4 regions of the Oceanobacter sp. 4_MG-2023 genome follow, and region 1 is predicted to be linked to each of the others. Evidence: predicted binding sites of a transcription regulator. Region 1 holds the regulator's gene; each other region holds the start of a gene.
The links. Region 1 encodes FNR, which switches genes on or off when oxygen is low (the NO sensors DNR and NnrR bind a similar motif). Its sites were predicted from a motif close to TTGATNTANATCAA; they were not measured.
Positions count from the first base shown of each region.

Region 1 (7,355 bases):
GCTGGTACGGGCCAATGCCGCCGCCACCAATGCCCACGATCTGTTACGACAAGCGATTGAAAGCATTTCCGATGCCTTTGTGCTGTACGATGCCGACCGCAAGCTGGTGCTGGCTAACTCCCGTTTCAACCAGTTCTGGCAATGCTCCGGTATTGAAATTTCCCCCGGTATGGAACAGCAGCAGATCCATAAACTGTCGCAGCACTACCGCTTGATTGACCGTTATTATGGTGAAGCGGTCAGCACCGGTTATGGTGCCTTGCCGGGGGATGGCAAGGTCTTCCATATGCGTAGCGGTGCCTGGGTGCATGTCAGTGAACGGCCGACACGGGATGGCGGTCTGGTGGTGTTGTACAAGGACATCAGCGCGCTGATCGAAAATGAACGGGCGTTGCGCGAACGGGCGTTGGCGACCAAGTCCCGTACCCTGCAAAATACCCTCGATAACCTTTCGCAGGGGGTGGTGCTGGTCAATCAGGCCCAGCACCTGGAAACCTGGAATCACCGCTTTGCCGAACTGACCGGGTTAAGCAAGGCGGTGCTGGAGTCCGGCTTCAGTTTCTCTGGCATGATGCAGCTGACCGAAGTGGATGACCTCAACCCCTTGTCAAAAGACGGGCAGGGCAGGCCTTGCCTGCAGCTGGAGCAGGTGTTGTCGGATGGCCGGGTGCTGGAAATCCGTACCCATCCGATGCCCGATGGTGAGTTCGTCAATACCTATACTGATATCACCGAACGCAGCCGGGCGGTAAGAGCCTTGGCCGAGAGTGAACAACGTATCCGGGTCATCACCGATACCGTGCCGGCGCTGATTGGGTATGTCGACAAGAACCTCAGTATTATGTTTTCCAACCGTGCCTATGAAACCTGGTACGGTTATGAGCGCGAAGATATCCTCGGCCGCCGCATGGAAGAGATTATCCAGCCGGAGCAGATGCGGCGCTTGCGGCCTTATATCGAACGGGCGCTCAGTGGGCGCAGTGTGAATTTTGAAATCACCGATCCCGCTCCGGATGGTGAAATCCGCCATGTGGTCAAAAACTATGTGCCGGAAATCGACAGTCAGGGAGAGGTGCAGGGGTTTTATGTGCTGATTCAGGATATTACTGAAATCCGCCGGACTTCCGAGGCACTGACCCAGGCCTATCAACATCTGGAGCAACGGGTCGAAGACCGCACCAAGGAGCTGACGGAGCTGAATGGCCAGCTGCTGCAGGAAATCGAAGAGCGGGTGCAAATGGAGCATCGCTTGCGGGATGCCAAGCAGGAAGCCGAAAAAGCCAACCACAGCAAAACCAAATTCCTCGCCGCGGCCAGCCATGACCTGTTGCAGCCGATGAATGCTGCGCGGCTGTTTTGTGCTTCCTTGATGGAACACAATCTGGATGAGCGTACCCGGCAACTGGTGTTTTCGCTGAATTATTCACTCGAAGATGTCGAAAGTCTGCTGGCGGCGCTGGTGGATATTTCCAAGCTGGATGCCGGGGTCGTCAAACCCGATATTACGGCTTTCAGTGCCGGGGACCTGTTGGGGAATCTGGCCAATGAATATCGTACGCTGGCAGCGGATTCCGGGCTGGCGTTTGAGTTTGTCGCCACTTCGGCGGTGATCCTGACCGACTCACAGTTGTTAGCCCGTATTCTGCGTAACTTCCTGACCAATTCCGTGCGTTATACCCGTGAGGGCAAGATTTCTCTCGGTTGTCGCCGTCGTCCACAAGGGCTGGAAATACAGGTCTGGGATTCCGGTGTGGGGATTGCCGAAGACAAGCTGGAGGAGATATTCCTTGAGTTTAATCGCGGCAGCCAGAAAGACACGGCGCGGGACAAGGGTCTGGGTTTGGGGTTGGCGATCGTGGATAAAATGTCCGGTATTCTGGGGCATCCGATCAAGGTGCAGTCCCGACTTGGCTTTGGCTCCTGTTTTTCGGTATTGGTGCCTTATGGTCGCCGCCAGCTGTCCCGCAAGGCAACCACACCGGGATTGGCCTTGTTGGGCAATCAGCAATTTCGGGGACGCCGGGCGCTGGTGATTGATAATGAAGCATCGATCTGTCAGGCCATGGCGGTGTTGCTCAGTGGCTGGGGTTTTGAGGTGATCACCGCGCGTAGCTACGAAGAACTGTTGGTGCAACAACCAGAGCTGGATGCCGGTATTGATTTGATTCTCGCCGATTATCATCTCGACAATGGCGTCACCGGGCTGGATGTGGTTCGGCAGATGCGTACCGATCTGGGGCTGGATGCGCCGGTGCTGATGATTACGGCCAATTACACCAATGTGCTGAAACAGGAAGTGCGGGAGCTGGGCTATCGTTTGATGAACAAGCCGGTACGCCCGGCGAAACTCAAAGCCATGATCCATCATATGATTCATCAGGCCATTGTGGTGTAAATCACGGATTCCAGCTTCCAGCCGGTTTCTGGATCAGAACAGCGGCCAACCTCGTCTCTTGTTATAACGGGGTATCGTAACGAATGGCGGTGATTTCCCATTCCCGGGTTGCTTCTTCTGTTTTGATGAACACATCATCACCGACTGACTTCCCCAGACACGCTCTGACAACCGGCGCATTAACAGAGGCATAATGCTTTTTGCCGTAGATTTCATCCGGGCCAACGATACGGAAAAGCAAGGTGTTATCCTCTTCGTCCATCAGGGTAACCCAGGCACCAAAATAGGCCTTGCCTTCCTGACTGGGGTGGTATTCGCTGACCCGTACAGCGTCCAGCCGTTTTCTAAGATAGCGCACCCGGCGGTCAATCTCTCGCAGCCGTTTTTTGTTGTACTGATAGTCGGCATTTTCAGAACGGTCGCCCAGACTCGCTGCCCAGGTCACTTTTTTGGTGACTTCCGGGCGTTCAGTTCGCCAGAGATAATCCAGCTCCTGCTCCAGTTCTGCATACCCCTCAGGGGTGATGATATTGGTATCCATGGTTCTCCCTTGAAGGTTGGGTGCGCTGTCTGGTGAGGAGCTGCCCAGGGGCCGGACGCGCCTTTAATCGATGGTGACGATATCGAGCCGGGTGGCCAGGTGCGTCTGGTCTTGTTGTTGTTGCAAATTGACAAAATCAAACAGATTGAGATCGCCGAGCTGGGAGGGGGCGATATTGCAGATGGCAGCAAAGATATTCTCGCTGCGGCCTGGTTGTACCCTTTCCCATTCGGTCAGCATATTCTTGATGTTCTGGCGCTGCATGTTGTCCTGGGAGCCGCACAGGTTACAAGGGATGATTGGGAACTCCATGGCGGTCGAATAAGCCTGGATGTCTTTTTCCTTGCAGTAGGCCAGCGGACGGATCAGAACGTGCTTTTTATCGTCGCTGAGCAGCTTGGGTGGCATGGCTTTGAGTTTGCCGCCGTAAAACATGTTCAGGAATAAGGTTTCAATGATGTCGTCGCGATGATGGCCCAGGGCGATTTTATTGGCACCAATTTTTTCAGCAAAGCCGTAGAGGGTGCCGCGACGCAGGCGGGAGCACAGGCCGCAGGTGGTTTTTCCTTCCGGCACCAGATCCATGACCACGCTGTACGTGTCTTTTTCAACAATATGGTAGGGAATATCCAGTTTGCCCAGATACTCGGGTAACACGTGTTCGGGGAAGCCGGGCTGTTTCTGGTCCATATTGACGGCAATCAGCTCAAAGTTGACCGGGGCGCTTTTTTTCAGGCTGATCAGGATATCGAGCATGGTGTAGGAGTCTTTGCCGCCCGACAGGCATACCATGATCCGGTCACCTTCTTCGATCATGCAATAGTCTTCAATCGCCTTGCCAACGTTTCGGCGCAAACGTTTATGAAGTTTGTTGAATTCGGTGCGTGCTTTGCGATCAATGACATCGGCGGTCATGCTGGAAAACTCCTGAGCATTCTGGGGCGGAACACTGGCTAAAAATCAGGCGGCGAATTCTAGCGAATAGATTGGCTGGCGTCAGTAACTGTTGCCAGCCAATAACAACGCGGTGGCCGGTTAGCGGGTTCAGGGATGAAACTGGGCACAGAAACAAGGATATAAGGGGTTTTTGCCGTTACCGCTGAGAAGGGTAACGGCACGCTGTGCGGGATTATTCCGCTGGCGTTTTCTCGTCACATTCAATTTGTGGGTTCAGTCCGGCCATTTCATACAGGCTGTTCATGTCCAGAACGATGATTTCCTTGCTCTGGGTTTCGATCAGGGCATTTTTCTGGAAACGGGTGAATACCCGACTGATGGTTTCTACCGCGAGGCCAAGGTAGTTGCTGATGTCGACCCGCGACATGGGCAGGCGGAAGTGGGTGGCACTGAAACCGCGTCGAGCGTAACGGTTGGAGATATCCAGCAAAAACGAGGCTACACGTTCTTCGGCGTTCTTTTTGCTCAACAGCAACATCATGTTCTGGTCGTGACGAATTTCGTTGCCCATGGTGCGCATCAGCTGTTTGCGCAGGTCGGGGAGTTCGTCAGTCAGGTTTTCCAGCTGATGAACCGGAATTTCACAGACGGTGGTGGTTTCCAGCGCTTTGGCGGTGAGAGGGTAATCACCGGCATCGTAACCGGCCAGACCAATCAGTTCGCTGGCGAGATGAAAGCCAGTGATCTGTTCTTCGCCATTACTGGCCAGGGTGTAGGTTTTCAGGGCACCGGTACGTACCGCAAACACGGACTGGAATTCATCCCCTTGCTGGAATAACAGCTGGCCTTTTTGAATGGGCCGGCCGCGGCGAATGATATCGTCCAGTCGCTCCATATCTGTGTCACTGAGCGAGAGTGGCAGACACAGTGCGTTCAGGGAGCAAGTCTGGCAGTGGGGTTGATTACCGCGCAAGGGAGGGTGCGCAGGCTGTGCAGCTTGGTTTGTTTTCATTGAGCTCACCGTGTCGGGTTTTCCGTTATGTAGGGAAGAACCGTGTTCCATTAATTTTCGTATGGTCTTAGCTCGACGAGTGGCTGTCAAGACATTGGTCAAGGTATTGAGTCAAGGTATTGTCAACGGATGATCAGTCGCTGATCAATAACGACCCTGGCTACTATAACCAGATGGCTGCTGCAGTCCAAACGCCGTAACCAATCAGTAACAGTCCGGCAATGATACGGCTAAGGCTGTGACTGAGTAATCGGCTCAGGCTGGTGGCGGCGAGGCCACTGGCGAACAGGGCAGGCAGTGTGCCAAGGCCAAAGCAGAACATGGTCAGTGCCCCTTTGAGGGGATCACCATTGGCGGCGACCCAGCTCAAAGTGCTGTATACCAGTCCGCAAGGGAGCCAGCCCCATAGCAGTCCAAGGCGAAAGCGACTGCTGATCGAATATTGTGTCATCAAGGGGCGGGTAGCAGGCTGCAGCCTTTGCCATAGATATTGGCCAACTTGTTCGATACGGGTGAGCCAGCTTGCCCAGCGGGCAACGTAGAGCCCCATCAGCACCAGCAGTATGGCGGCCAGTGTACGTAATGCCAGCATCAGTACATCATTCAGTTGTTGTAGCCATAAGCCAAGCAGCGAGACGAGCAGGCCGGCAAAGGCGTAACTGGTGATACGACCGCTGTTAAAAGCCAGTGCTGTCAGTAGCGGTTGTTGTTGTGAGCGGGTGCCAATGGCGGCGGCAATGCCGCCACACATTACCAGGCAGTGACTGGAGCCAAACAGGCCCAGCAACAGGGCGGTTAACAGGGAGAGTGGTTCAATCACAATGGGTTTTTATCGGTTGCCGTGGTATGGGGTGCTGGTGTTGTGTCGGTTGCTGCGGGTTGGGTGCTTGCGGGATCGTCATCGTCATCAAAGAGAATTCTGTGAGCCGGAGATTCCATATCATCAAACTGGCCGCTGCGCACTGCCCAGAAAAAAATCAGCGTGGCAATGCTGATCAGGACGATCGAAAGTGGAACAAGTATGTAGATAATATCCATGTTATGTCCATCAAACCAAGCGAGTGGAAGCCATTATAATCTGGCCTTGTGGCTGAGTGTGCTAATTGTGACCGGATACATCCGGTTTGGTCGTCCGGGATAGTCGCAGCGCATTACTGACCACCAAAAGCGAACTGAATGACATGCCAATGGCTGCGGCCCAGGGAGGAATATAACCTGCCGCTGCCACTGGCAAGGCCAGCAGATTATACAGCAGCGCCCAAGCGATATTCTGGTAGATCACCTGGCGGGTACGGCTGGCGGTGTCCAGAGCCTGTAATACACAGTCCAGGCGGCCGCTGGTGACCAGGGCATCGGCGCTGGTTTTGGCCAGGTCCGTGGCGTCACTGACGGCAATGGCAATGTCGGCCCCAGCCAGTACCGGGACATCGTTGATGCCATCGCCAATCATTAATACACGTTCTCCCTGCTGTTGCCACAGGCGTACCTGTTGTAGCTTCTGTTCGGGTGACAAGCCGATCTGGACGTCGTCAATACCCAGCTGTGTTGCCAGTTGTTGACCTGAGGCGCCGGGGTCGCCGGTGAGCAAGGCTGTTTTGATTTTGCGTTGGCGCAGGCCCTGGGTCAGGCTGGTGGCGGATTTTCGGACGCTGTCCCCGAGCCTGATCCAGGCTGCAGCCTGATCGTCGACACTGAGCAGCAGCCATTGCCCTTCCTGATGGTTCAACTGACTGGTATCCAGTGAGGAGTGGTCAGGCAAGGCAAAGTCGGGGCGGCCAAAGCGGACGGCATATGACTGTTCTGCTGTTGGCTGCCATTGCCCCTGAATGCCAGCCCCGGTGTGTTGCTGGACCTCGGTGACGGTGTCGGGACGAATCCGGCGAAAAGCGCGAGCAATCGGGTGACTGCTGGATTTTTCCAGTCCGGCGGTAATGGCGAGTACCTGGTCGCTGTCCAGTTCCCCCGCCAGAACGACGTCTTCAATGGTGAGCTTGCCTTGGGTGAGGGTGCCGGTTTTATCGAATACTACCCGGTCGATGGTCGGGAGGGATTCCAGTACGTGGCCTTTGCTGATGAGTAATCCGGCCTCTCGTAGCGCGCCGGTGGCCGCTGTCAGCGCCGTTGGTGTTGCCAGCGACAAGGCGCAAGGGCAGGTGACGACCAGTACCGACAAGGCGATAAAAAAGGCGTGATCGTTACCCTGTTGCCACCAAAACAGAAAAACAGCCGACGAAATCAGCAAGACGGCGGCAACAAAACGACTGGCAATCCGATCGGCGATCAGGGCTATTCGGGGTTTTTCCTGCTGTGCCCGATCCATCAGGCGAACAATGGTCGACAGCTGGGCTTCCGCTCCGGTGGCTGTGACCTGCATGATAATCGGGCTTTCGATATTGATGGTGCCGCCAATCAGGTGATCCTGATTACGTTTGGTGACGGGCAGGTATTCGCCCGTCAGGGCAGCTTCGTCGACGGAGCTGCGACCCTGGATCACAACGCCGTCGGCAGGA
Region 1 is NZ_JAUYVV010000005.1:58,370-65,724, reverse strand. Features, by position in the region: gene Q8W24_RS05615 (NahK/ErcS family hybrid sensor histidine kinase/response regulator) at 1-2,395, shown strand, start outside; gene greB (transcription elongation factor GreB) at 2,457-2,936, opposite strand; gene ttcA (tRNA 2-thiocytidine(32) synthetase TtcA) at 3,000-3,851, opposite strand; gene fnr (fumarate/nitrate reduction transcriptional regulator Fnr) at 4,066-4,845, opposite strand; gene Q8W24_RS05595 (sulfite exporter TauE/SafE family protein) at 5,009-5,665, opposite strand; gene ccoS (cbb3-type cytochrome oxidase assembly protein CcoS) at 5,662-5,883, opposite strand; gene Q8W24_RS05585 (heavy metal translocating P-type ATPase) at 5,945-7,355, opposite strand, start outside.

Region 2 (7,355 bases), on a different contig from region 1:
GTGATTCGAAACCATCCGGTAGCCCAGAGTGAGCACCGGATTAAATAGATGCCCCCTATTGCTTCTTTTGGGTAAGTTCCATTTCCATTTCCCGGTTGGGTCGCCCTGGTTTCAGGCTGTTGTTCAGGCGTTCTGAGCCGGAGGATGACTTGGAGGGCTGGTTTGGAGAGCTGACGTTTGGTGGAGTGATATGGGGCTTTATTGGCTTCATCAAAGTGTCACGGTGGTGCTGGCACACTGGTTGAATTTAGCCAGAGTGCCAGACCCGTATGGCTCCACTTCGTATCAGTATTGTTACCGAAACCTATGTGCCCGATGTTAACGGTGTCGCTAATTCCCTGCGCCAGTTGATTAATGCGCTGGATCCTCGTCACTTTCAGGTACAGCTGATTCGTACTCGGCCGCGCTCGACATGGCGTCCAGAAGTGGAAGAAGTCTGGTGCCGTGGTTTGACCATTCCAATGTACCCGGATTTACAGATTGGCTGGCCAGCCCGGGGAGATATTCGGGCGGCCTGGGATCGTTTTCAGCCGGAATTTGTCTTTATTGCCACCGAAGGCCCGCTGGGCAACTCGGCGTTGAATTTGGCCACCGAGCGCGGCATTCCGGTGTTGAGTGCGTTTCATACCAACTTTCATCGTTACAGTAGTTATTATGGCTTGGGCTGGATTCGAACCCTGACGCTGAACTGGCTGCGCCGCTTCCATAACCGTACCGCCGGAACCCTGGTTCCTTCCGAAGAAGTCGCCGGTTTTTTATGTGAATCCAGCTTTCATAACGTTCAGGTATTGCCTCACGGGGTCAATTGTCATCTGTTCCATCCGCGGCGGCGTAGTATCAGTCTCAGGCAGTCCTGGCAGGTCAAGGACAGTGATCGGGTGATGCTGTATGTCGGACGTATTGCGGCAGAGAAAAATATCCCGCTCGCCATTGCGGCTTATGACCAGTTACGGGTGACCCGACCAGATCTGAAACTGGTGATGGTGGGGGATGGCCCGATGCGTGGTGATATTCAGGCCAGCCATCCCGATGTGATTTTTGCCGGCGTGCAAACGGGCGAGGCACTGGCCCGGCATTTTGCTTCCGCTGATCTGTTTGTCTTTCCCAGTGTCACGGAGACGTTTGGTCTGGTAACGCTGGAGGCCATGGCCAGTGGCTTGCCAGTGGCTGCATTTGATATGGCAGCTGCCCATATGCATATTCAGTCCGGTGTTAACGGTTCGTTGGCTCCGGTTGAAGAGAAGCCGGATATTGCCGAGCGGATGTTTGTCTCTGCCGCCGAGGCATTATTGGAGAGTGATCTGGTTGAGCAGGGCAAGGCGGCACGAGTGACGGCAGAACAGCTAAGCTGGGAGTGTGTGGCTGGTCAGTTTAGCCGTTATATAGATCGTGAGTTGGATCAGCCGATTGTTCAAATCGGAACAAAGTACAAAACAATGGTATGAGCGTTGCAGTAAAATCCCCAGTACCAACTTGGGGGGAACCACATGGTTGAATTCAACCGCAACAATATCGCACTACTACAAAAAATAAAGCGATTAGCGAAAGAAGAGCAGGGCTGCATAATTCACTATGATTCGCCTTCCTTGGAAGATGACCTCAGAACCCTTGTAAAAAGCGGCGTGAGCCATGATTTACTTGAGATGATTGAGATGTTTTTGCCGACCCAAACACCAAAAACCAAGCCGATTATGGACAGAACGTACCGCGGTGCGACGGCCATGATTGATGATCGGGAGCGGATCGGGCCGTCTACCCGGGTCTATCGGGGGCGAATTATCTCTAATTAGTTTGTTATCAATGTGTTGTTTTTTGGTGCGATATTGAACTCGTTTTGAAAAATCTGTGAATTGCTGGTGCAGATGACCTGAATTAACCTTGCAGTGGCGTTCGGTAATCCAGAAAGATAACGATCAATAAGCATGACAGACAGCACCCTGTGCAAGGATGCCACGCAAGACCTGTCATTTTTCAGCAGCCAGCGCCTGTGGGCGCTGGTTTGCTCGACCCTAATAAGATCTTTTGGAACAACAGGGATCTTCGTCCGGATAACATCCCAGCCCCTGTTTCTGCCGGTGATGACCTGATCATCGGAATAACCGTCTCCCTGAAATCCTGCCTTCTGTTTCAGCGCAATAAGCAAGCCAGCCAATAACTGATCTTATGTCGCTTTTGATGCATATCAAGCGTAGCAACGGTTATAAAGAGCGGCTGAAAAACGGCTTGATGTGAGTCAATTTGACACAGGTGTGGACTGTTACATTGCCCTCAACACGTCAAACGCAAGACCGACTAAGAGTGAGGAATCCCACTATGTTTATGGACGAAGTTGTTTTTGCCGGATTAGTGATTGTCGGACTGACCTGCGTATTTTTTGTAGGTGTATATGCGGCTATCCGTAAGGACATCAAAAAACACGGCTCTGGAGAATAAGAGCCGGTTTTATTATTTTCTGCGCTGAGTACCCTTGCCTCGGGCCCGACCAGTTTGGTCGTGGCCCTTTTTTTTGTGGCTTGTGATCTGCTGCGCGTGACGGCAATGTGAATGGTGCTCAGTCGAGTTGATGAGCACCGAGTATGACGGGGTTGTTGATCTGCAGGTTTTCCAACCTGATCAGCAAGTCCTGCAAGGGCTCTCCTTCCGGTACCGGGCCGATACGTACCTTATGGAGTGGTTTGCCATTCAGATTGCCCTGATGTACCTCCACAGGCCACGACAGTGGCTTCAGTGCCTGACTCAGGCTTTGCTGCTGCCGCCTGGCGTTGGACTGGTCGGACAGGGCTGAAACCTGTATCCAGTGTACCTTGTCGGGGTAAGGCTGGGTCAGCAGTTCGACCGTGACCGGGGCGGTGCCGGATACATCCAGGCCCACTTTGTGGGCAGCGGCATACGACAGGTCAATAATACGGCCTTCATGAAATGGCCCGCGATCATTGACCCGTACCACCACACTTTTGCCGTTGTCTTGACGGGTTACCCGCACATAGCTGGGTAACGGCAAGGTTTTGTGGGCCGCGGTAAATTGATAAACATCGTAAATTTCACCGTTGGAGGTAGCGTGGCCATGGAATTTCATGCCGTACCAGGAGGCGATGCCTGTCTGCCGGAATGACGTTGGTTGATCCAGTACTTGATAGCGTTGTCCCAGCACCTGATACGTTGGGCCGTTACCCGTCACACTGAGTGGTTCCCGTGTGGGGGTGGGCTCCTCTATGGTGGATAAATCCGGTGGTTCTGGAGGACTGAAGTCTTCCTTGTGCTGGTAACGCGAGCTGCAGGCGCTGAGTAGCAGCGCCATGATCAGCCAAAAGCCGGTCTTCACTGTTTCAGCGCCTCACTCAACTGATAAACCGCCATGGCATACAGACGGCTATGGTTATAGCGGGTAATCACGTAATAGTTATAGTGGGCCAGCCAGAACTCGGCTCCTTGCTTGCCAATCAGTTTGACCAGGCTGGCAGGGTCTTCGGCATTTGCTGGCTCGATGGTGGAAACTCCCATGGCTGCCAGTTTTGCGACAGTCCATTTGGGCTTCAGGTTGTCATTAACGGCTTGCTGGTACTGGTTGCCGCTGACGCGGGCGCGTTGTACCACCGGCTCGTGTGCTCGCCAGCCATGGACGTTGAAATAGTTGGCGACGCTGTTAATGGCATCCGCTGGGTTAGCCCATAAATCTCGCTGGCCATCACCATCGCCATCAACGGCATACGCGAGAAAACTGGTCGGAATAAACTGACCGTAGCCCATGGCGCCGGCGTAAGAGCCCTTGACGGTTGCGGGATCAAGATTTTCTTCTTTGGCCAGTGAGAAAAAGGCTTTTAATTCGCGCCAGAAGATCGGCCGTTTAGGGTAGTCGAATGCCAGTGTGGCCAGTGAATCCAGTACCCGGTAGCTACCCTGACGACTGCCGTAGAACGTTTCCACACCGATGATGGCAGTGATGATTTCTTTGGGAATGCCGTACTTCTGTTCTGCCGCCGCCAACAGCCCGGCATGTTTTGCCATAAAGGCCTTGCCGCCTTCAATGCGCTTGCTGGTGAGGAAAATATCCTGATAGCTATCCCATTCGAGGGTTTTTTCTGCCGGGCGAGCGATGGCTTCCAGTACCGAGTCGAGTTTTTTCGATTCTGCCAGCCAACGCCTGGTTTCTGCAGGAGGGATTTGATATTCCTTTTCCAGCTCGGCCGCAAACTCATTAAAGCGAGGGTGCTGGTCGTAACCGGCATATGCCAGCGCTGAGCCACTAAGACTGATAACCAGGCAAGTCTTTGCCAGTTGACGTGTAAGTCTGGTCATACTGATTCCCTGTTAAGTATTTTGATTAACGTTTTTGATGTATTGCCATGGACATGATCAGGCCAAAGGCTGTCATCAGGCTGACGACTGACGTTCCACCATAGCTGACCAGTGGTAGTGGAACACCTACCACGGGTAAAATTCCGCTAACCATACCGATGTTCACAAATACATAGATAAAAAAGGTAACGGACAAGCTGCCCGCCAGCAGGCGGCCAAACAAGGTCTCGCTACGGCTGCTAAGCACCAGACAGCGGAATATGATCAGGAAGTACAGCACCAGTAGCAGCAATACGCCAATCAGACCCAGTTCTTCTGCCAGTACGGCAATAATAAAATCGGTATGACTCTCTGGCAGAAATTCCAGTTGTGACTGGGTACCCTGCATAAAGCCTTTGCCTTCAATGCCGCCGGAGCCAATGGCGGTTTTTGACTGAATGATATTCCAGCCAGACCCCAGTGGGTCACTTTCCGGGTTCAGGAAGGTCAGCACCCGTTGTTTTTGATAGTCGTGCATAACAAAAAACCACATCAGTGGGGCACAGGCTGAGACGATAGCAATCAGGGAACCAATCAGCTTCCAGGCCATACCGGCAAAAAACAGCACCAGTAGACCAGACGCTGAGATCAACAGTGAAGTACCCAGGTCGGGCTGTTTCAGGATCAGTATCGTCGGGATAACAATTAGCCCGCTGGCCTTGAGCAAGTCGGTGATATGCGGCGGCACCGGTCGCCGGGCCATATACCAGGCCACGGTGAGTGGCAGAATCAGCTTGACCAGTTCCGATGGCTGGAAGCGGGGCAGCCCGGGCAGGGCCAGCCAGCGTTGCGCGCCCTTGGCCCCTACACCGGCAATCAGCACGCTGATCAAGGCAACCAGAGCCAACAGATAAGCCCAGGGCGCAATCATTTGATAAAAGCGAGGGGGCAGCTGTGCTGCCAGCCCCATGCCAAGCAAACCAATGCCCATATGCACGGCCTGACGTACCAGCATATGCGTATCTCGGCCACTGCCGGTATACAGTATCAGTAAGCCAGCCAGGCACAGTACCAGTAGCAGTATCACCAGCAGCAAATCCAGATGAATGCGGGTGAATAATGCTTTACCACGATCAAATCCCGGGTGTATGCCGCTACCCAGTGTGCGGGTGAAGTCGGAATTGCTCATTCGCCAGTGCTTCCGCTGAGGTAAAGATTAATAACTGATTGAGCAATGGGTGCTGCGGTACGGCCCGCTGATTCGCCGTTTTCGACCACCACGGCAATCGCAATCTGCGGATCTTCAACCGGCGCAAAGGCGATAAACAGAGCGTGATCACGCAAGCGCTCGCGCAGGGCGTCGGAGTCGTATTCTTCATCTTGCTTGATGCCGACAACCTGGGCAGTACCGGTTTTGCCTGCGATGGAAAACTCCAGGTGTTTTTGCAGCACGCGAGCCGTGCCATGAGGGCTGGAGATCACTTTGCGCATGGCTTCAAACATATGATCCCAGTTGTCTTCGTTGTTCAGTTTGATGTCCTGGGCCTCACTTTCATCAATCGCTTCATGCTGACCGCTGTGGGCAGAGAGCAGACGGGGAGCGACCCACTTGCCGCGATTGGCCATTAACGCTGTGGCAGTGGCCAGTTGCAAGGGGGTGACCTGCATATAGCCCTGGCCAATGCCCAGGTTGACGGTATCACCGGCGTACCAGCTGGCTTTGTAGTGTTTGCGTTTCCATTCACGGCCGGGCAGCAGCCCGGAGAAGGCGTTATCAACATCTATCGCCAGGTTCTGGCCAAAGCCGAACTGCGCCAAAAAAGGGTCAAGCTTGTCAATTCCCGCGCGGACGGCGGCATCATAAAAATAGACATCGCAGGATTCGACGATAGCGCGTTCCAGATTGACTTCGCCATGACCCTGGCGTTTCCAGTCCCGGTAGACCCGGGAGCTGTTTTCCAGCATAAAGCTGCCGGTATCAAAAATAGTACGGCTCCAGCTGGTCACACCGAGGTCGGTGACGCCGATACCAATAAAGGGTTTCAGGGTGGATGCCGGTGGATAGCGGCCCCGTATGGCCCGGTCGAACAGGGGTAAATCCGGATTGTCACGCAAGGCATTATAGTCGGTATGGGATATACCGGTAACAAACAGGTTGGGGTCAAAGCCCGGGTTACTGTAGAGGCTGAGAATCCCCCCGGTTTTGACTTCAATAGCCACCAGAGCGCCCCGGTGATTGGCCAGTTGTTGCTGGGCCAGCCGTTGCAGGCGGCTGTCGAGGTGCAGGGTCAGGTCTTGTCCGGGGGTCGGGTCTGACTGCTCCAATACCCGTAAAATACGGCCGCGGGCGTTGGTTTCCACTTTTTGATAGCCGGGTTCGCCATGCAGGTCACTTTCATAACGCTTTTCAATACCTTGTTTGCCAATGTATTGGGTGGCGCTGTAGCGGCGTTTGGTATCGATATCGGTATCCAGGTGATTTTGTTCCCGCTGGTTGATACGTCCGACGTAACCCAGTACATGGGCAAAGGTTTCCCCTTGTGGATAATGACGCACCAGCTGGGCTTCGACATCGACACCGGGCAGGTAAACCCGGTTGACCATGACCTTGGCAATTTCAACTTCGGTCAGTTGATGACGTAAAACAACGGGTTCGTAGGGTCGACGACGCAGTTCCAGACGTCGTTCGAGCTGTTCCCGGTCCCGTTCTGAAATACCGATCATATCGTCGATAAAATTCAGAGTATCTTCCATATTACGAACGCGTTCAGGCACCAGCGTCAGGCTGTATGAGGGTACGTTTTCTGCCAGCAATTCCCCATTGCGGTCATAAATCAGACCACGCTTGGGAGGCAGCGGCTGGATCTTGATACGGTTGTTTTCGGATAGATTCTGGTATTTTTCGTAGAGGGTGATTTGCAAATAGGCCATACGCCAGACGAGCACGCCCAGCAAGGCAAAGATAATCAGGCCCAGAATCGCGGCACGAGAACGAAACAGCTTTACTTCAGCTGATTTATCCCGGAAGGAGTGCTCCCACATGCAGGCCTCATTTGTGGTAAGGATGGCCCTGCAACAGG
Region 2 is NZ_JAUYVV010000023.1:50,145-57,499, reverse strand. Features, by position in the region: gene Q8W24_RS14190 (glycosyltransferase family 1 protein) at 270-1,445, shown strand; gene Q8W24_RS14185 (hypothetical protein) at 1,488-1,790, shown strand; gene Q8W24_RS14180 (hypothetical protein) at 1,787-2,152, opposite strand; gene ccoM (cytochrome c oxidase subunit CcoM) at 2,314-2,433, shown strand; gene Q8W24_RS14170 (septal ring lytic transglycosylase RlpA family protein) at 2,552-3,322, opposite strand; gene mltB (lytic murein transglycosylase B) at 3,319-4,296, opposite strand; gene rodA (rod shape-determining protein RodA) at 4,322-5,464, opposite strand; gene mrdA (penicillin-binding protein 2) at 5,461-7,317, opposite strand; gene rlmH (23S rRNA (pseudouridine(1915)-N(3))-methyltransferase RlmH) at 7,325-7,355, opposite strand, start outside.
Region 2: ccoM (cytochrome c oxidase subunit CcoM) is a predicted target of FNR. The motif match lies at 2,173-2,186, and genes of this name have one in related genera.

Region 3 (7,355 bases), on a different contig from region 1:
CCAATTTCCATATAACGGTAACCGGGTTTGACGATGTTGCTGAGGTCAAATTCGGTGGCGGAGTAGAACCCGCCCGCCTGCTCTGCCAACTCATTGGTGAGGATACGACTGTAACCCACCACCCGGTCGTTATTGACATCTTTCACAATCAGGTGCAGGCAAATATCGTCAAAATGGTCACGGTCGATACCCGCTTCACCACTATCGATATTGGCTCCCATTCCTTCGGCAAACACTCGGTAGCGCAGCGCCAGTGCCTGACGGATTTCAGCGGGGTCCTGGGTAACTCGGGCCACGAGGGGGGAGTCGCTGCTGATGGCTATCTGGGAGGCAGTGGCTTGCTGCATAGTGACACCTGATGGTTGAGTTAATCCGGCCAAATTTACGGCTTGGGTATGACATTTGGGTGACATATCCGACATTCGTTCCAAGGGGTGTGATGGTATTGGGAGTCATGCCATTCGTGAATCATTTATGACAAAAATATTTCAAAACTGAGACGCCTTAGAGGTTGGACAGAGGCAACGGAGACGTTATACACGACGGAATCGGCGTATGGGTCAGAATGCAGACTTTGAAGGAGTAACGAGGCCGGAGTTCCTTGGCGGGTGCGGAATATCGGCCAGAGGGGCTTACCAGTCGGCCAGACGAGTCCGTAACCAGAGGCCTGGCAAGGTGCTCAGCCCTTGATCGGCAAAACGGACGGCGCCGTTTTTATCGATAACGTAATAACTGGGATATCCTTGAATATTCAACTTTTTGGCCGTTGCCGGATCACCCAGCAGCGTGGTGCCGGCGTAACCAACGGATTGGACCATATCGGTCACTTCTGACTTTTGGCGCCAATCCAGAGCGATGGCAATAATACGAATATTGTCGCTTTCGACCCATGGCAGGGTCGGCATACTGACCCGGCAAACACTGCACCAGGGCGCAAACAAATACACCAGCGTGGTCTGGGGTGGCTGGGTGGTATCCGGGAACGGTACGGGTTGCCCGTGCAGGTCAGACAGGTAAATGTCGGGGAACGGGGTATTCCGGTCGAGCAGGTGACGGCCGAGCCATTGGCTGAGCAAGGTCATCACCACCACCATCAATAACAGTTCCAGCCCCCAGCGTTGCCACCGGGGCCTGGCCTGATAGTTTTGTCGCCAGCGGGATTCAGATCGCTTTGGAGAAGCGTTGTTGCTCATGTTGGTAAATATACTCGTCAAATGCCATGCAGGCATTACGCACCAATAGCTGGCCTTTGTCACGAATGGATACACCATCGGCGCTAATACTGACCAGACCATCGTTCACCATGGGCTCCAGGCGTTGCAGCGAAGACAGCAGATAATCATGGCTGTTAATGTTGAATTCAGCGTCGATGGTGCTGAAGTCGACCCGCAGGTGACAGAGTAATTCGCTGATAACCCGACGGCGGATCTGGTCATCGCGGGTGACCTGGCAGCATTTGCTGGATGGCAGTTGCTGGTTGTCGAGGGCGGCGCAGTAGTCATCCATACGTACCTGGTTTTGCAGGTAATAATCGCCAATCTGACTGATGGAAGAGACACCAAAACCCAGCAGGTCACAGTCACCATGAGTGGTGTAACCCTGGAAGTTGCGGTGCAAGCTACCATTGGCCTGAGCCAGTGCCAGCTCGTCATTCGGGCGGGCAAAGTGATCCATACCGATATAGTGATAGCCAGCGGCAGTCAGGCGCTGGATGCAGTGCCCGAGAATGGTCAGCTTTTCCTGAGCGGAGGGCAGATCGTCGGCATTGATGCGACGCTGTGGTTTGAAGCGTTCAGGCAAATGAGCGTAATTGAACACGGACAAACGATCCGGGTTTAACTCGATCATGGTGTCCAGCGTCTGGTCAAAGCTGTCACGGGTTTGGTGTGGCAGACCATAGATCAGATCAATATTGATGGAGCGGAAACCCAGTGCCCGTGCTTCCGACATAACCGACCGGATCATGGCTTCAGGCTGCAGGCGGTTAACCGCTTGCTGGACGTCGGGCTGTAAATCCTGCACCCCATAACTGAGGCGATTAAAGCCCAGTTGGCGCAACAGCGTCAGGGTACCGGGGCGCAGTTCGCGCGGGTCGATCTCGATGGAATAGTCCGCGTCTTCAGCATCACTGAACTCGAATGTTTCGCGCAGGAAAGTCACCAGATCCTGCAGTTGCTCATCACTGAGAAAGGTGGGCGTGCCACCGCCCAGATGCAGCTGTTCGACAGGGGCCAGGCGACCGTTATTCGCGCTGGCCAGCAGCGCATGTTTACGGCGGATTTCTGCCTTGAGATAGTCGAGGTAAGGGGCTGCCCGGCTCATGTCCTTGGTCACAATCTTGTTGCAACCACAGTAGTAGCAAACGTGACGACAGAAGGGGATATGCAGGTACAGGGACAGCGGCCGCTGTGGATCACGCCTGGCATAGGCTTCACGTTCGAGAGTGTCGTTTTCGAGCGGCAAGAACTCCACAGCCGTCGGATAGGAGGTATAGCGTGGCCCCGGGCGATTGTAGCGCTGGATCAGCAGGGGATCCCAGGAGACGGTGTGATTCATGCTGAAGTTACCTCGTGATGGCTGGCGGTCTGCAGGGAGGGTGGTCATCGGGTGTGTGACTGGCTGGCAAGCACCGGTGTGGCATGCTGTCGCATCATCAGCCCAACAGCCTGACCCAAGGCAGTGCAGTAAACTGTTACATGAACGAATGATAAATAAGTTGGCAAGCGCTTGAATTGCCTTGTATCAATAGAAGAACGGAGTCAGGTCGTTATGCTTGCCGGAGCATCTGTTTCATCGCTGCCCCGCCTAGCCATGCAGAGTCAGATTAATGGCCCCAAGCATGCCAATACGACGTTTCGCTAGTTAGCCTGACTTGATTTGATGTTGGTAGTCGTTAACCTGATGTGTTTGGTACTCGGGTATAAGCTTGAACCCGCCCGTCCTTTTTATAGTAACGACCAGGAGTCGTCATGCCCAAGAAGCCATTTTCAGCGGAAGAAATCGCTCATCAACGTGAGCGCATTATGGATAGTGCTGCTTCCATCATGGCCGATGTCGGTTTTCATTATCTCTCCATGCGTAAATTGGCGGCTGAGTTAGGGATGACAGCCAGCAATATTTATAACTACTTCCCCAGTAAGGAATCCTTGCTGCTGCATATCCGTCGCCGGGGTTTTGAAATGCTGTTCCAGAATACACGACTGGCGCTGATGGATAGCCAGGATGCAGTGGATTCGCTGCATCGTCTGGCCCATCAACTGACCTGTTTTGCCAGAGACTATGCTGGTTATTACCAACTGATGTTTCAGCCGCCACGGATTCGTCCGGGTTCGACAGGGGACGACGATGGAGGTGTCACCCGGCAGCTGGCGCGGCTACTGGACGAATGGCAACACCAGGCCCAGATGTTATTGACGGACGCCATTGACGGCCTGGCACAGCGGACGGACGTCGAGCGTCAGCGAGTGACGCTGTACTTCCTGACAGCGATTCATGGTTTGGTCGACTGTTATCAATATCAGGCCCTGCCACAGCTGCTGGAAGGGGTGGAGCTGATCCCGGAAGATATGGTGCGAACCCATACCGACTGGCTGGTGGAAGCGGTCAAGGTGCGGGTTGTTGATCTCGTCTGAGGCTTGGCCTGACCGGAGCAATGGCAGCTTTATTGCCTGGTGCACAACGTAGAAGAACTGGCAAAATACGGTCAGCCCTGCCAGCAAGAGCAAAGCGGCAGGGCGAAGACCGTATTAACGCAAGCATGAAAAGCATGATAAAACCTGGCTGAAGTCAGGTTTTTCTACAAGCTGGCTGTGTAACTAAAGGAGCGTTGTGGTGGAGTTGAGACATGTTGCAAGCAAGGTTATTCATGGGTTAGAGGTCAGAACCGATAACGCAGCGGAAATGAGTCCTGATAAAGGTAAAATTCCTGCTTTATGGCAAGCATTTGATGAAGCTGTGCCAGTCGATTATAAAAATGGTGAAAGAGTATACGGTGTATATTCCGATTATGAGTCTGACCATACTGGAGAATTTACGGTGCTTGCCGGTTTTGATGGTCAATCACTGCCGCCTGATGTGAGTTTAAAGCAGAGAGTTATTCCAGCGGCCAAATATTTGGTGTTTTCTCACAAGGGAAATATGCCTCAAATAGCTATTGATGCATGGACGGAAATTTGGGAATATTTTTCCAACCCTGATTCTGAATATAAAAGGGTTTATTCAACTGACTTTGAATATTACCCCAGTGCCGATGCAATTGAAGTTCATATAGCCGTGCTATAGCTGTATAGTTGGCACGGGTGTTTGTTGTTCTGTATTAATCATTGTCAGAGCCAGCTGTCGTCGGTTATCTGACGGTCTGGCTTACAGGCAGCAAAACCTGAAATACAGAATTAACAAGCGATTGTGGGTTAAAACGGGCAATCGGAAATAAACAACAGAGAACGAGCAGGTGGCGGGAAAGACTACCTGAAATCAGGTTTTTCTACAGGCTCGTTATGAATGTCTGTACTTTTGGTGATCAGGAATTGATTTTGTTCAAACTTTATTACTACCCAAACAATGCGAGCCTGGCTCCTCATTTTTTACTTCATCACTTAAAAGCAGATTATGAGTTGTTGTTGGTCGATAAGACGTCAAATGCTCAAAAATCTGAAGATTATCTCAGGCTCAACCCTGTAGGGCGAATTCCGACTCTGGTTGTTAATGAGCAGCCCGTTTTTGAAAGTCCGGCCATTTGCATTCACATCTGTGAATTACACCCTGAATCAGATTTGATGCCATCTCCAGGTGATCCGAACCGTCCCTTGTTTTATCAGTGGCTCGCGTTTCTTAATAATACGCTGCAAGCTGAACTTATGGTTCACTATTATCCTCATCGCCATACCAATGATGAAGCTACCATTCCAAATGTTGTAGCGGCCCAGGGCGACAGGGTTGCAGACGCCTTATCAATTATCAACGACCAGCTAGAGGGCAATGAATACTTGCTTGGTGGGACGCTAACAGCATGTGATTATTTTTTGTTTATGCTTGCGGAATGGTCGTTGCCACTGGAAAAATCCCCTCTTGAATTTGAGCATCTGGCTGCTTATTTAAAGCGTCTTTGCTCAAATCCAACTATTAAGGCGGTTTGCGATATTGAAGGTATAGACCTCAAACCCTTTGAGTCGTACTCATAACAATCAATTTAAGGAAGCTCTGAAAAAGCCCATCGATTGCCTGTCTTTATGCCAAACCAGCAATCTAAAACAACCCGATACAGCCCATAATTCCCAGTAAATTGGCAACCCTGATCTGCAATGTTCATCACCATGGCGCCGCTTTTCAGCAGGTGCCAGGTTGTGAACATTCGCGGCGGAGGGTCAGGCTCATAGCTTCATCAACGCCAATGGGCATCTTCATCCCGGACTTTAATTTGTTGCCGTTCTTCGTTTGGTGCCTTTCTTGCGATAGATCAGTTCTGAGGCATCACGCTTTTCCTGCCCGGGTTCCATACCTCTAACCTGAGTGATGCCGGGTGCCTGCGTCGGGAGAGATCCTCCATCCTGATGGCTACTGCGTTTGGCAAAGTAGGAGGTGATATTGCTCCAGGTCTGGCGTGCGTCTCATGAACGAAGCAAATTGGTCGAAGGACCCATCCGGGTCAAGCCACAGTCCACAGGGTTTTTGTATATAATGCGCCCGCTTTTATGCGCAATGGCAATTTCCGGGGTTTGAATGGCAAATCGTTATACCGATAACAGTGTGTCCCTGAGTGCGAGTGAGTTGTACTGCGAGCGTGATGACCGGGTGTTATTCGAGCGTTTGAACCTGACCGTCAAGAATGGTGACTTGCTGCAACTGGCGGGGCCAAACGGTGCCGGGAAAACCACCCTGTTACGATTGCTGGCCGGACTGAACCGGGATTTTGACGGCGATCTGCTCTGGCATGGCGAGCCATTGACCCAGGTGTTTGCCGATTACGCCAGCCAGCGCTTGTATCTCGGCCATCTGGCGGCGCTCAAGCGTGCGCTGACACCGCTGGAAAATCTGCGCTGGCTGGTCAGTCCATGGATGTCCACAGAATCCGCGTCGATGATTACCGATGATGATCTGTGGCAAGCACTGGAATATGTTGAGCTGGGCGGTTATGAAGAAACGCCCTGTAATCAGCTTTCGGCCGGGCAGCAGCGCCGTGTCGGTTTGTCGCGGTTGGCGATTGTGCCCGCGCCGCTATGGATTCTGGATGAACCCTTTACCGCTCTGGATGTTGCTGGGGTGGCCTGGTTGGAAGCCCGCATTCAACAGCATGTTGCCCGCAACGGTGCGGTCATTATTACCAGTCACCATGCGTTGCAGAATATTCCGTCACTCAAGCGTCTGGATCTGGGTGAACTGGCCTTGGGCGGAGGACTCTTATGAGCCTGGTGATGGCGACGATCAAGCGGGATCTGCTGTTGGCTGGGCGTAATCCTGGCGAGTGGCTTAATCCGTTGATGTTTTTTCTGATGGTGGTGGCGATGTTCCCACTGGCGGTGGACCCGGACCCTGAATTCTTGTCCCGGATCGCTGGTGGGGTGATCTGGGTCGGTGCTTTACTGGCGACGCTGCTGTCACTGGATGCTTTGTATAAAGCCGATGTTGAAGACGGCACTCTGGAACAATGGCTGGCATCGGGAGAATCTCTCTATATGCTGGCGCTGGCCAAGGCCCTGGTGCATTGGCTTTGCAGCGGTTTGCCTCTGACGTTAATGGCCCCTGTGCTGGGATTAATGATGGCGCTGCCTGATGACGCTTATATCGGGATGTTACTGAGTCTGGCGGTCGGAACGCCGATTCTGAGCCTGCTGGGATCTGTGGGGGCGGCGTTGACGGCCGGGGTGCGCAGTGGTGGATTGCTATTGAGTCTATTGATTTTACCTATGTATGTACCGGTGTTGATCTTTGCTGCCAGTGCGGTTTATCACGCCGGACTGGGGATGGCATACAATGGCCAGATCGGTTTTCTGGGCGCCATGTTGGCGCTGTCTGTGTGTTTGACGCCCTTCGCTTCGGCAGCGGCACTGAAACTGAATTTATCGCGCTAGGCGCACGTTTTTGATCGGGGATTTTATGTGGCAGTGGATTGTACGGCTGTATCACCGCCTGGGTTCGCCCAAATGGTTTTATGAACTGACATCAAAATGGATCTTTTGGTTGGCTTTGCTGTCTGTGGTGGGCTGCGTGGTTGGGCTGGTGCTTGGCTTGCTGTATGCACCGGCTGATTATCAGCAAGGCAACAGCTTTCGCATTATTTATATTCATGTGCCAGCGGCGTTGGTGGCCCAGAGTGCGTTCATCATGATGGCGGTTGCCGGCGCGGTGTTCCTGATCTG
Region 3 is NZ_JAUYVV010000024.1:23,596-30,950, forward strand. Features, by position in the region: gene Q8W24_RS14325 (GNAT family N-acetyltransferase) at 1-347, opposite strand, end outside; gene Q8W24_RS14330 (TlpA disulfide reductase family protein) at 633-1,193, opposite strand; gene hemN (oxygen-independent coproporphyrinogen III oxidase) at 1,162-2,556, opposite strand; gene Q8W24_RS14340 (TetR/AcrR family transcriptional regulator) at 2,970-3,632, shown strand; gene Q8W24_RS14345 (GyrI-like domain-containing protein) at 3,829-4,281, shown strand; gene Q8W24_RS14350 (glutathione S-transferase family protein) at 4,533-5,180, shown strand; gene ccmA (cytochrome c biogenesis heme-transporting ATPase CcmA) at 5,719-6,402, shown strand; gene ccmB (heme exporter protein CcmB) at 6,399-7,067, shown strand; gene Q8W24_RS14365 (heme ABC transporter permease) at 7,093-7,355, shown strand, end outside.
Region 3: hemN (oxygen-independent coproporphyrinogen III oxidase) is a predicted target of FNR. The motif match lies at 2,733-2,746, and genes of this name have one in related genera.

Region 4 (7,355 bases), on a different contig from region 1:
TTGGCGGCATCGATCAATTGCGCAGTGGTCAGCGGTTGATGTCGGGAGCTGGCACCGTCGGCCACTCCGGATTCCGAACTGGCATACCAGGCTGCCACCACCACCTGCTCAATTTCAGCACCAGAAAAACCTTCTGTTGCTGCTGCCAGCAACCCCAGATCAACGGCATCGGCATCATGGCCCCGCTTGCCCAGGTGAATGCGGAAAATCGCCTCTCGTACACCGGCATCGGGCAAGTCGACAAAAAAGATTTCATCCAGGCGGCCTTTACGCATCAACTCCGGTGGCAAGGCATGAATATTGTTGGCGGTTGCAACCACAAACACCGGTTGTTGCCGCTCCGCCATCCAGGTCAGCAAGGTGCCCAGCAAACGCTGGCTGACGCCGTTGTCCTGGCCACCTTCACCCGCCAATGCTTTTTCGATTTCATCAATCCAGACCACACATGGTGACATCAGCTCCGCCAGCTGCAGGGCCTCTCGCAAATTACGTTCGGTTTCACCAAAAAACTTGTTGTACAAGGCACCCATATCAAGCCGTAACAAGGGCACTCCCCAGCTCCCCGCCACGGCTTTTGCCGCCAGGCTTTTACCACTGCCCTGTACCCCGAACAGCAGCATTCCCTTGGGCCGCATATTGGCATCAGCTTGCAAGAACGCCTGCTGCCGTCGTTGCAGCCATTGTTTCATGGTATCCAGTCCGGCCACATCGCCAAAGCGGGCGGTGTCATACTCAAACCCCATCACGCCATCCATATCCATTAACTGGAGTTTGGCCCGGCTGACTTCGGGCACATCGTCTGCCGTAATCGCACCGTCATCCACAATTGCCCCGCGAATCAAGCGCCGCGCATCGGAATAGGTCAAGCCCCGGAGGTTGGCAACCAACCGCTTCAGCGTCGCTTCATCGGTTTTGACCCGCATCCCGCTTTGAGCGGTATAACGACGTGCTTCTTCCTGCACCAGGGTCATCAGTTGCTGCTCATTCGGCAATTGCAGCTGGAAGCGTGCGCTCAGTCGCATCAACTCATCCGGTACAGTGAGGCGGTGACTGAGCAAGACCAGTGTCTTGCCGCCATTGGCATGCTGCAAGGCAATATCTTTCAGCAAGCGGACCGTTGCCGGTTCAGAGAGAAACGGGTGCAAATCACAAAAAACAAAAATCCCCCCCTGCTGCTGCTGCTTGATATGCATCAGCGCCCGGTCCGGTACTTCACTCTGCTCCAGTCCCGGGTCTTCACCAAACCCCAGTCGCCGCAAGCCATCGGTCAGGGTCCACTGTTGCAGTGCCATACCCCGTTTGATCGCCAACCGGGTCAGTAAATCCAGCGCCCGAGGTTCTTCGTGGGTTTCTATCACCAGAATGGGCGTATGGCGCTCCAGCATCAGGGCCAGGTCGTGTACATCCTGCATACTTTGATTCTCTCTGTCAGGCTGTCAGTAAGGGGAGGAATATCGATGATACGAATCATGCATCAGAACGCAGAAAAACGTAAACTGTCAGCAGATTCAGTTTTCCGGGGATGGCCTGCCATACCCGCATTGCGGAGAGACTTTTTATGAGCCAGCCAACCACTCGCCAATATTCCTTGCCTGACCGTTTGCTTGCCAGTGCCGACCAGGCCCTGCGTACTCTGGTACCGGGAGCCGCGGCCGCGTCACGTCCATCGCCGGCCCAGCAGCGTGAGCAGCATGAGATGACCGACGCCGAACGACAGCATGCCGCCGCCTTGATGCGTATTAATCATACCGGTGAAGTTTGCGCCCAGGCCTTGTATCAGGGGCAGGCATTAACTGCCAAGCTGGCTGATGTGCGCGAGGCAATGGAAACAGCCGCGGCAGAAGAAATCGATCACCTGGCCTGGTGTGAAGCCCGAATCAGGGAACTGGACGGCCATACCAGCCTGCTCAACCCACTGTTTTATGGTTTGTCCCTCGGTATTGGTGCCGCAGCAGGAAAGATCGGTGACAAGGTCAGTCTGGGATTTGTTGCCGCAACAGAGCAGCAGGTATGCAAACACCTGACGTCTCACCTCAGCGCCTTGCCAGTGCAGGATGAACGCAGCAAGGCGGTGTTGTTACAGATGCTGGAAGACGAAGCCAGACACGCAACCACGGCTCTGGAAGCCGGTGGTCACAAATTCCCCTTACCTATCAAGATGGCCATGAGCGCCGTGTCCAGGGTTATGACCGGGGCGACGTACCGGATCTGATCCTTGTTGTTTGTTATCGACCGTCTATGGGGTATCCGGTGTTTGCCCATACCCCTGGCCATAACTGCTGTCATCATAACAACCAGGGTTATTCGGTCGGTCGTTAGCGCAACAGGTTATGACGGCGTGCAATCCAGTAATCCATACTCAGATAGCGGCCACCACCGGTAAAAAACAGGCTCAGTAGCATAATAAAATAGGTCGCAACGAATTCGATGCCATTATTCAATATGGCAAAGGCACCGCGACCTGTCAGCCAGTCGTAATGACCGTGTTCCTGCAGAATCGTACGAGCGGCTTCCAGCCGTTCTGCCGATGCCATAATCCGCTCATTGGCCAACCAGCTGGAAGCATCGGCAATGGCCAGCCAACCGTACTGCCAATGTACTGACAGCGCTGCCATTATCATGATTAACATCAGCGGAATCGATATCCAGCGAACGGCCAGGCCGACAATCAATAGCCAGGCTCCAAAAAATTCAAAGCCCGATACCAGTGCGACCAGCACTTCCGGCATGGGCAGGCCCAGCCCCCAGCCTGTATTGCCAAACCAGCTGACTGTCTTATCAAATGTCATCATTTTGTCCCAGCCGGACTGCATCAGGACCGGAGCGAGATAGAGGCGCATCAACAGAGGGGCAAGGCCATCCAGTGGTTGCGCCGATCGCAAGACCCGGTCGGCTGGACGATAGAGTATATCGATAAGACTCATGAAAATTCCTGTCTGATAAATAGAGGATCAGCGCGTACCAATCCTCATGGGGTTATCAAGCTGTCGACACCATTTGGCCTCTGACAAGAAGTGCTGGAACGGCGTTATTCGTTGTCTTTGTTGTGGCCCTGCCAACCCGGTGGCTTGTCTTCCGGGTCATCACCCTGCGCGAAAGAACGCATCATGCCGCGTAATGATTGCATTTGCTGGCCAAAATTTTTACAGCCAGCGCAGATCATCGTATGAATTTTTAGCTCTGCCGTTTCTCCCAACGATAACTTGCGTTCTTGTGCTTCCGACATCAGCCGTGTTGCTTCACGACAATTCATCATGATTATGCCTCCTGTGCCCCTGAGAACCAGTTATTTTCCAGGCATTCCCGTAACTGCAGCCGCGCCCGATACAGCAAGACGTGCAAATTGCTGACACTGACCGACTGGGCAGAACAGATTTCGTTGCTGCTCAGTTCGAGAAATTCCCGCATCATAAAGACACGAGCCTGCTGTGCGGGCAAATGATTCAGGCAAGCATCAAAAACTTGCCAGAACTGCCGCTCATAAACCAGTCGCTGCGGGGCACCCCAATGCTGTGGGCGTTCGTCAGCTTGCCAATGCCCCCGATGGTCAAACAATTGGTCGTCCAACTCCTCACCATTCTTACAGCCATCGTCATCATCTGGCAGCATATGTTCCTGCAAACGATACTTCTGCCGCAAGATATCGGTGATTTTGTTCTTGAGAATGGCAAAGACCCAGGTTTTTAAAGCCGCCTGGCGTTTGAATGCATCGGCATTTTTCAGGGCACCAGCCAGCGCTTCCTGTACGGCATCTTCAGCGAGATGGTCGTCATTCAACTGCAGACGGGCGAACGACAACATCTGGTGACGTAATTGTTCCAGGAAATGGCGATCAGCGAGCGTATTGCTAGGAGTGTCAGTCAATGTATTCATCCATCTGGGAACATTTATTGGTTCTGTTCATAAAAACGGAAAGACAAAAACACGCTCCCTGTTGTCTCACCGCCCAATCAGAGCGGTGTTGGTGCCTCAACCATTGCATCAGTTGCCAATCGGGCATACAAGTTCAGATCCCGCCATTGCTCGTCAAATTCCAGCTGCGCTGGCAAGCAACCTTCATACTGATAACCCAGCTGATCCAGAAAGGCTTCATGCCGGGTCGAGCCAGGTAACAGCGCCACTTCCAGTCGATGTAATCCCAGCTCATTAAAACAAAAAGCCTCTATCGCGCCGATAATGGTTTCCAGCTCGTCAGCCTCAACGGATGGGCTGACTTCCCACTGCAGCCGAGCGCTATTCAGCATCCAGTTGATACTGTCCAGTGTGACACGCGCCAGCAGTTCTGCCAGGGCATCGACATCGCCGCTGTGACACTCCACCAGCCAGCAGGCCCCTTCACGGCTTTTGAATTTCATCGAGGCACGACGTAATTCATCCAGTGACTGTACCGATGCATACATCGGTGGTTTGGGAATATGGGCACTGGCATCAGGGTCTTTGAGCAAGCCATACAAGGCATCGCCATCCTGATCAATAACCGGTAACCGGATTACAAAAGGCCCCGCTTGCAGATTCCAGTTCATAGCCGTACCTCCACCGTTGTTGCTGGCAAAATATGGTGATAAAGCGTCTGGTCACAGTAGTCATCCTGCCCCAGACGCCAACCATCCCGCATCACCACGGAGCGCTGGAAACCGATGCTTTCCAGCATTGCCGGAATGGCGTCGCTTTGCCCCTGAATCCAGGCATACGCAACGCTGCGCAGGTGATATTTTTCCGCCATAAAGTTTATACAGGCAGTCAATGCCGCCGCCCGGTCAGCCATGGTTAAACGGGGTAAACCGTCGATTCGTAATGCCACTTTCAACAGGGATGGCTGCCAGTCATAGGCACTGGCCATCCCCAGCAACTGATAACCACTGTTGTCATCACCCAGTTCGATTGCCCACATCATGCCGCGTTGGGTGGCGGCCATTTGCACACTGAGTTCGATCATGCGATCCAGCTGCTCAGGTTGCTCCAGCGGGCGCTGGCCCGGTAATTCCGGCTGTTGATAAACCACAAACAGTGCGTCTCGGTCTGTCGCTTCCAGTGGCCGCAGGCGGCCGCCGTTAAATTTCAGCGTCGGGGTAAATTTCATTCAATATTCCTGAGTGACGTGTCACAGGCGCTGTTGCTGCCGGGCTGTGACGGGTATTAATATCTGCAGTCAATCACCGCTTTATTCATCCCCATAGTCATCATAACCATGGGCCAGATTTTCAAACCGCGTGTACTTGCCAATAAAGGCCAGGCGGTCGGTACCAATAGGGCCGTTACGGTGTTTGCCGGTAATAATTTCAGCCACGCCTTTTTCCGGCGTGTCTTCGTTATAGACTTCGTCGCGGTAGATAAACTGAATAATATCAGCATCCTGCTCGATCGCACCGGATTCCCTCAGATCTGACATCACCGGGCGCTTGTTCGGCCGTTGTTCCAGCGAGCGGTTCAACTGCGACAAGGCAATCACCGGGCATTCAAATTCCTTGGCAATGGCTTTGAGTGAGCGTGAGATTTCGGAAATTTCCTGGGTACGGCCTTCCGATTTTCCTGATACCTGCATCAGCTGCAGATAATCCACCATGATCAGGGCCAGATCGCCGCTTTCACGGTAAATCTTGCGAGCGCGGGCACGCATCTCCTGCGGTGTCAGGGCGGCGGTGTCATCGATATAGAGTGGCAAGTCTTTCAACATGGTGACAGCGGCGGAGAGCTTGGGCCAGTCTTCTTCAATCAGCTTGCCGCTACGAATCCGGCTCTGATCAATCTTGCCAATCGACGACAACATCCGCATCACAATCGATTCTGATGGCATTTCCATCGAGAACACCAGGCAAGGGCGCTTGCTGGCCAGCAAGGCATTTTCGACCAGATTCATTGCAAAGGTGGTTTTCCCCATCGATGGCCGCGCGGCCACAATCACCAGATCGGCTTTCTGGAAACCGGAGGTGCGCTGGTCAATGTGATCAAACCCGGTGGTCAGCCCGGTCAGGCCATCGGGCTGGTTGAACATCTGATCGAGTTGATCGAGGGTGTTTTTCAGAATCGGGGCAATTTTTTCAGGGCCACCGTCTTTGCGATTGCCTTCGGCGATTTCGGCAATGGCTTTTTCAGCATCCGAGATCAGGGTCAGGGTTTCATCCCCACCTGGCTCGTAGGCTTTTTGCATGATGTCGCTGGCGGCTTCGATCAGGCGGCGCTGCTGCGAGCGCTCGCGAACAATTTCGGCATAGGCATCGCAGTTCTCGATCGACGGTGTCATATCGACCAAACGGGCCAGATAAGAACCACCCTTGATGCTTTCCAGCTGGCCACGCTCTTCCAGTTCTTCTGCTACCGTCACCACATCAATGGCTTGTTCAACCGAAGACAAATGCTGGATAGCACGAAAAATCAAGCGATGATCATGGCGATAGAAGTCGTTGTCCCGCAGTGTTTCACTGACCGACTCCCAGGCGCGCTCATCCAGCATCAAGGCCCCCAGTACCGATTGCTCCGCCTCTACCGAATGCGGAGGGGTACGCTGGCTGGTGGTTGCCGTGTCATCGTTGTGATAGTCGTCAGTCATACCATCCTTCCTGAATACTGTCTGATCAATACACGCTGTGCTCGTCGCGGGCATGCTGAAACGCAACCTGGTGCCCAGGCATCAGGCATAAAAAAAGGCCCTATAGAGTCTTTCCCTATAGTGCCTTTTTCCTTGCAGCCGGTGAACCGGTATAACCGGTATCCACAGACTGACAGCAGTTACTTATTCAGCCACAACGTGCAGTTTCAGTACCGCTTCTACTTCTGGGTGCAGGTGAATCGCCACATCAAATTCACCAACTGCGCGGATTGGACCTGTTGGCAGACGAACTTCTGCCTTGGCCAATTCAACGCCGGCTTGAGAAGCCAGGTCGGCAATATCGCGGTTACCCAGAGAACCGAACAGTTTGCCTTCATCACCGGCTTTAACGGCAACAGACAGTTCGATTTCTTCGATTTTCTCTTTACGGGATTCAGCTTCAGCCAATTTGGCTGCTGCAGTCGCTTCCAGTTCAGCGCGACGCGCCTGGAAGTGTTCAACGTTTGCTTTGGTTGCAGGAACTGCCTTGCCTTTAGGGATCAGGAAGTTACGTGCATAACCAGGCTTAACGTTAACCTGATCACCCAGTTCACCCAGGTTAGCGACTTTTTCTAACAGAATAATTTGCATCTTGGATTCCTCATTACAGGGAGTCGGTGCTATTTGTCACCAGACGCCGTGTCTTTTAGTCGCATGCGGATATCTAGTACGCTATCCAGCACCGCTACGAAAATTAGTAATGTGTACATGTAAGGCCCAAACACGACCAGACCGATATAAATCGGCAACAGCCAGTTCGAGCTGGCGT
Region 4 is NZ_JAUYVV010000016.1:58,867-66,221, forward strand. Features, by position in the region: gene Q8W24_RS12055 (AAA family ATPase) at 1-1,412, opposite strand, end outside; gene coq7 (2-polyprenyl-3-methyl-6-methoxy-1,4-benzoquinone monooxygenase) at 1,559-2,212, shown strand; gene Q8W24_RS12065 (DoxX family protein) at 2,316-2,924, opposite strand; gene Q8W24_RS12070 (zf-HC2 domain-containing protein) at 3,029-3,256, opposite strand; gene Q8W24_RS12075 (RNA polymerase factor sigma-70) at 3,259-3,873, opposite strand; gene Q8W24_RS12080 (GNAT family N-acetyltransferase) at 3,951-4,523, opposite strand; gene Q8W24_RS12085 (GNAT family N-acetyltransferase) at 4,520-5,080, opposite strand; gene dnaB (replicative DNA helicase) at 5,162-6,547, opposite strand; gene rplI (50S ribosomal protein L9) at 6,731-7,177, opposite strand; gene Q8W24_RS12100 (hypothetical protein) at 7,207-7,355, opposite strand, start outside.
Region 4: coq7 (2-polyprenyl-3-methyl-6-methoxy-1,4-benzoquinone monooxygenase) is a predicted target of FNR. The motif match lies at 1,458-1,471, and genes of this name have one in related genera.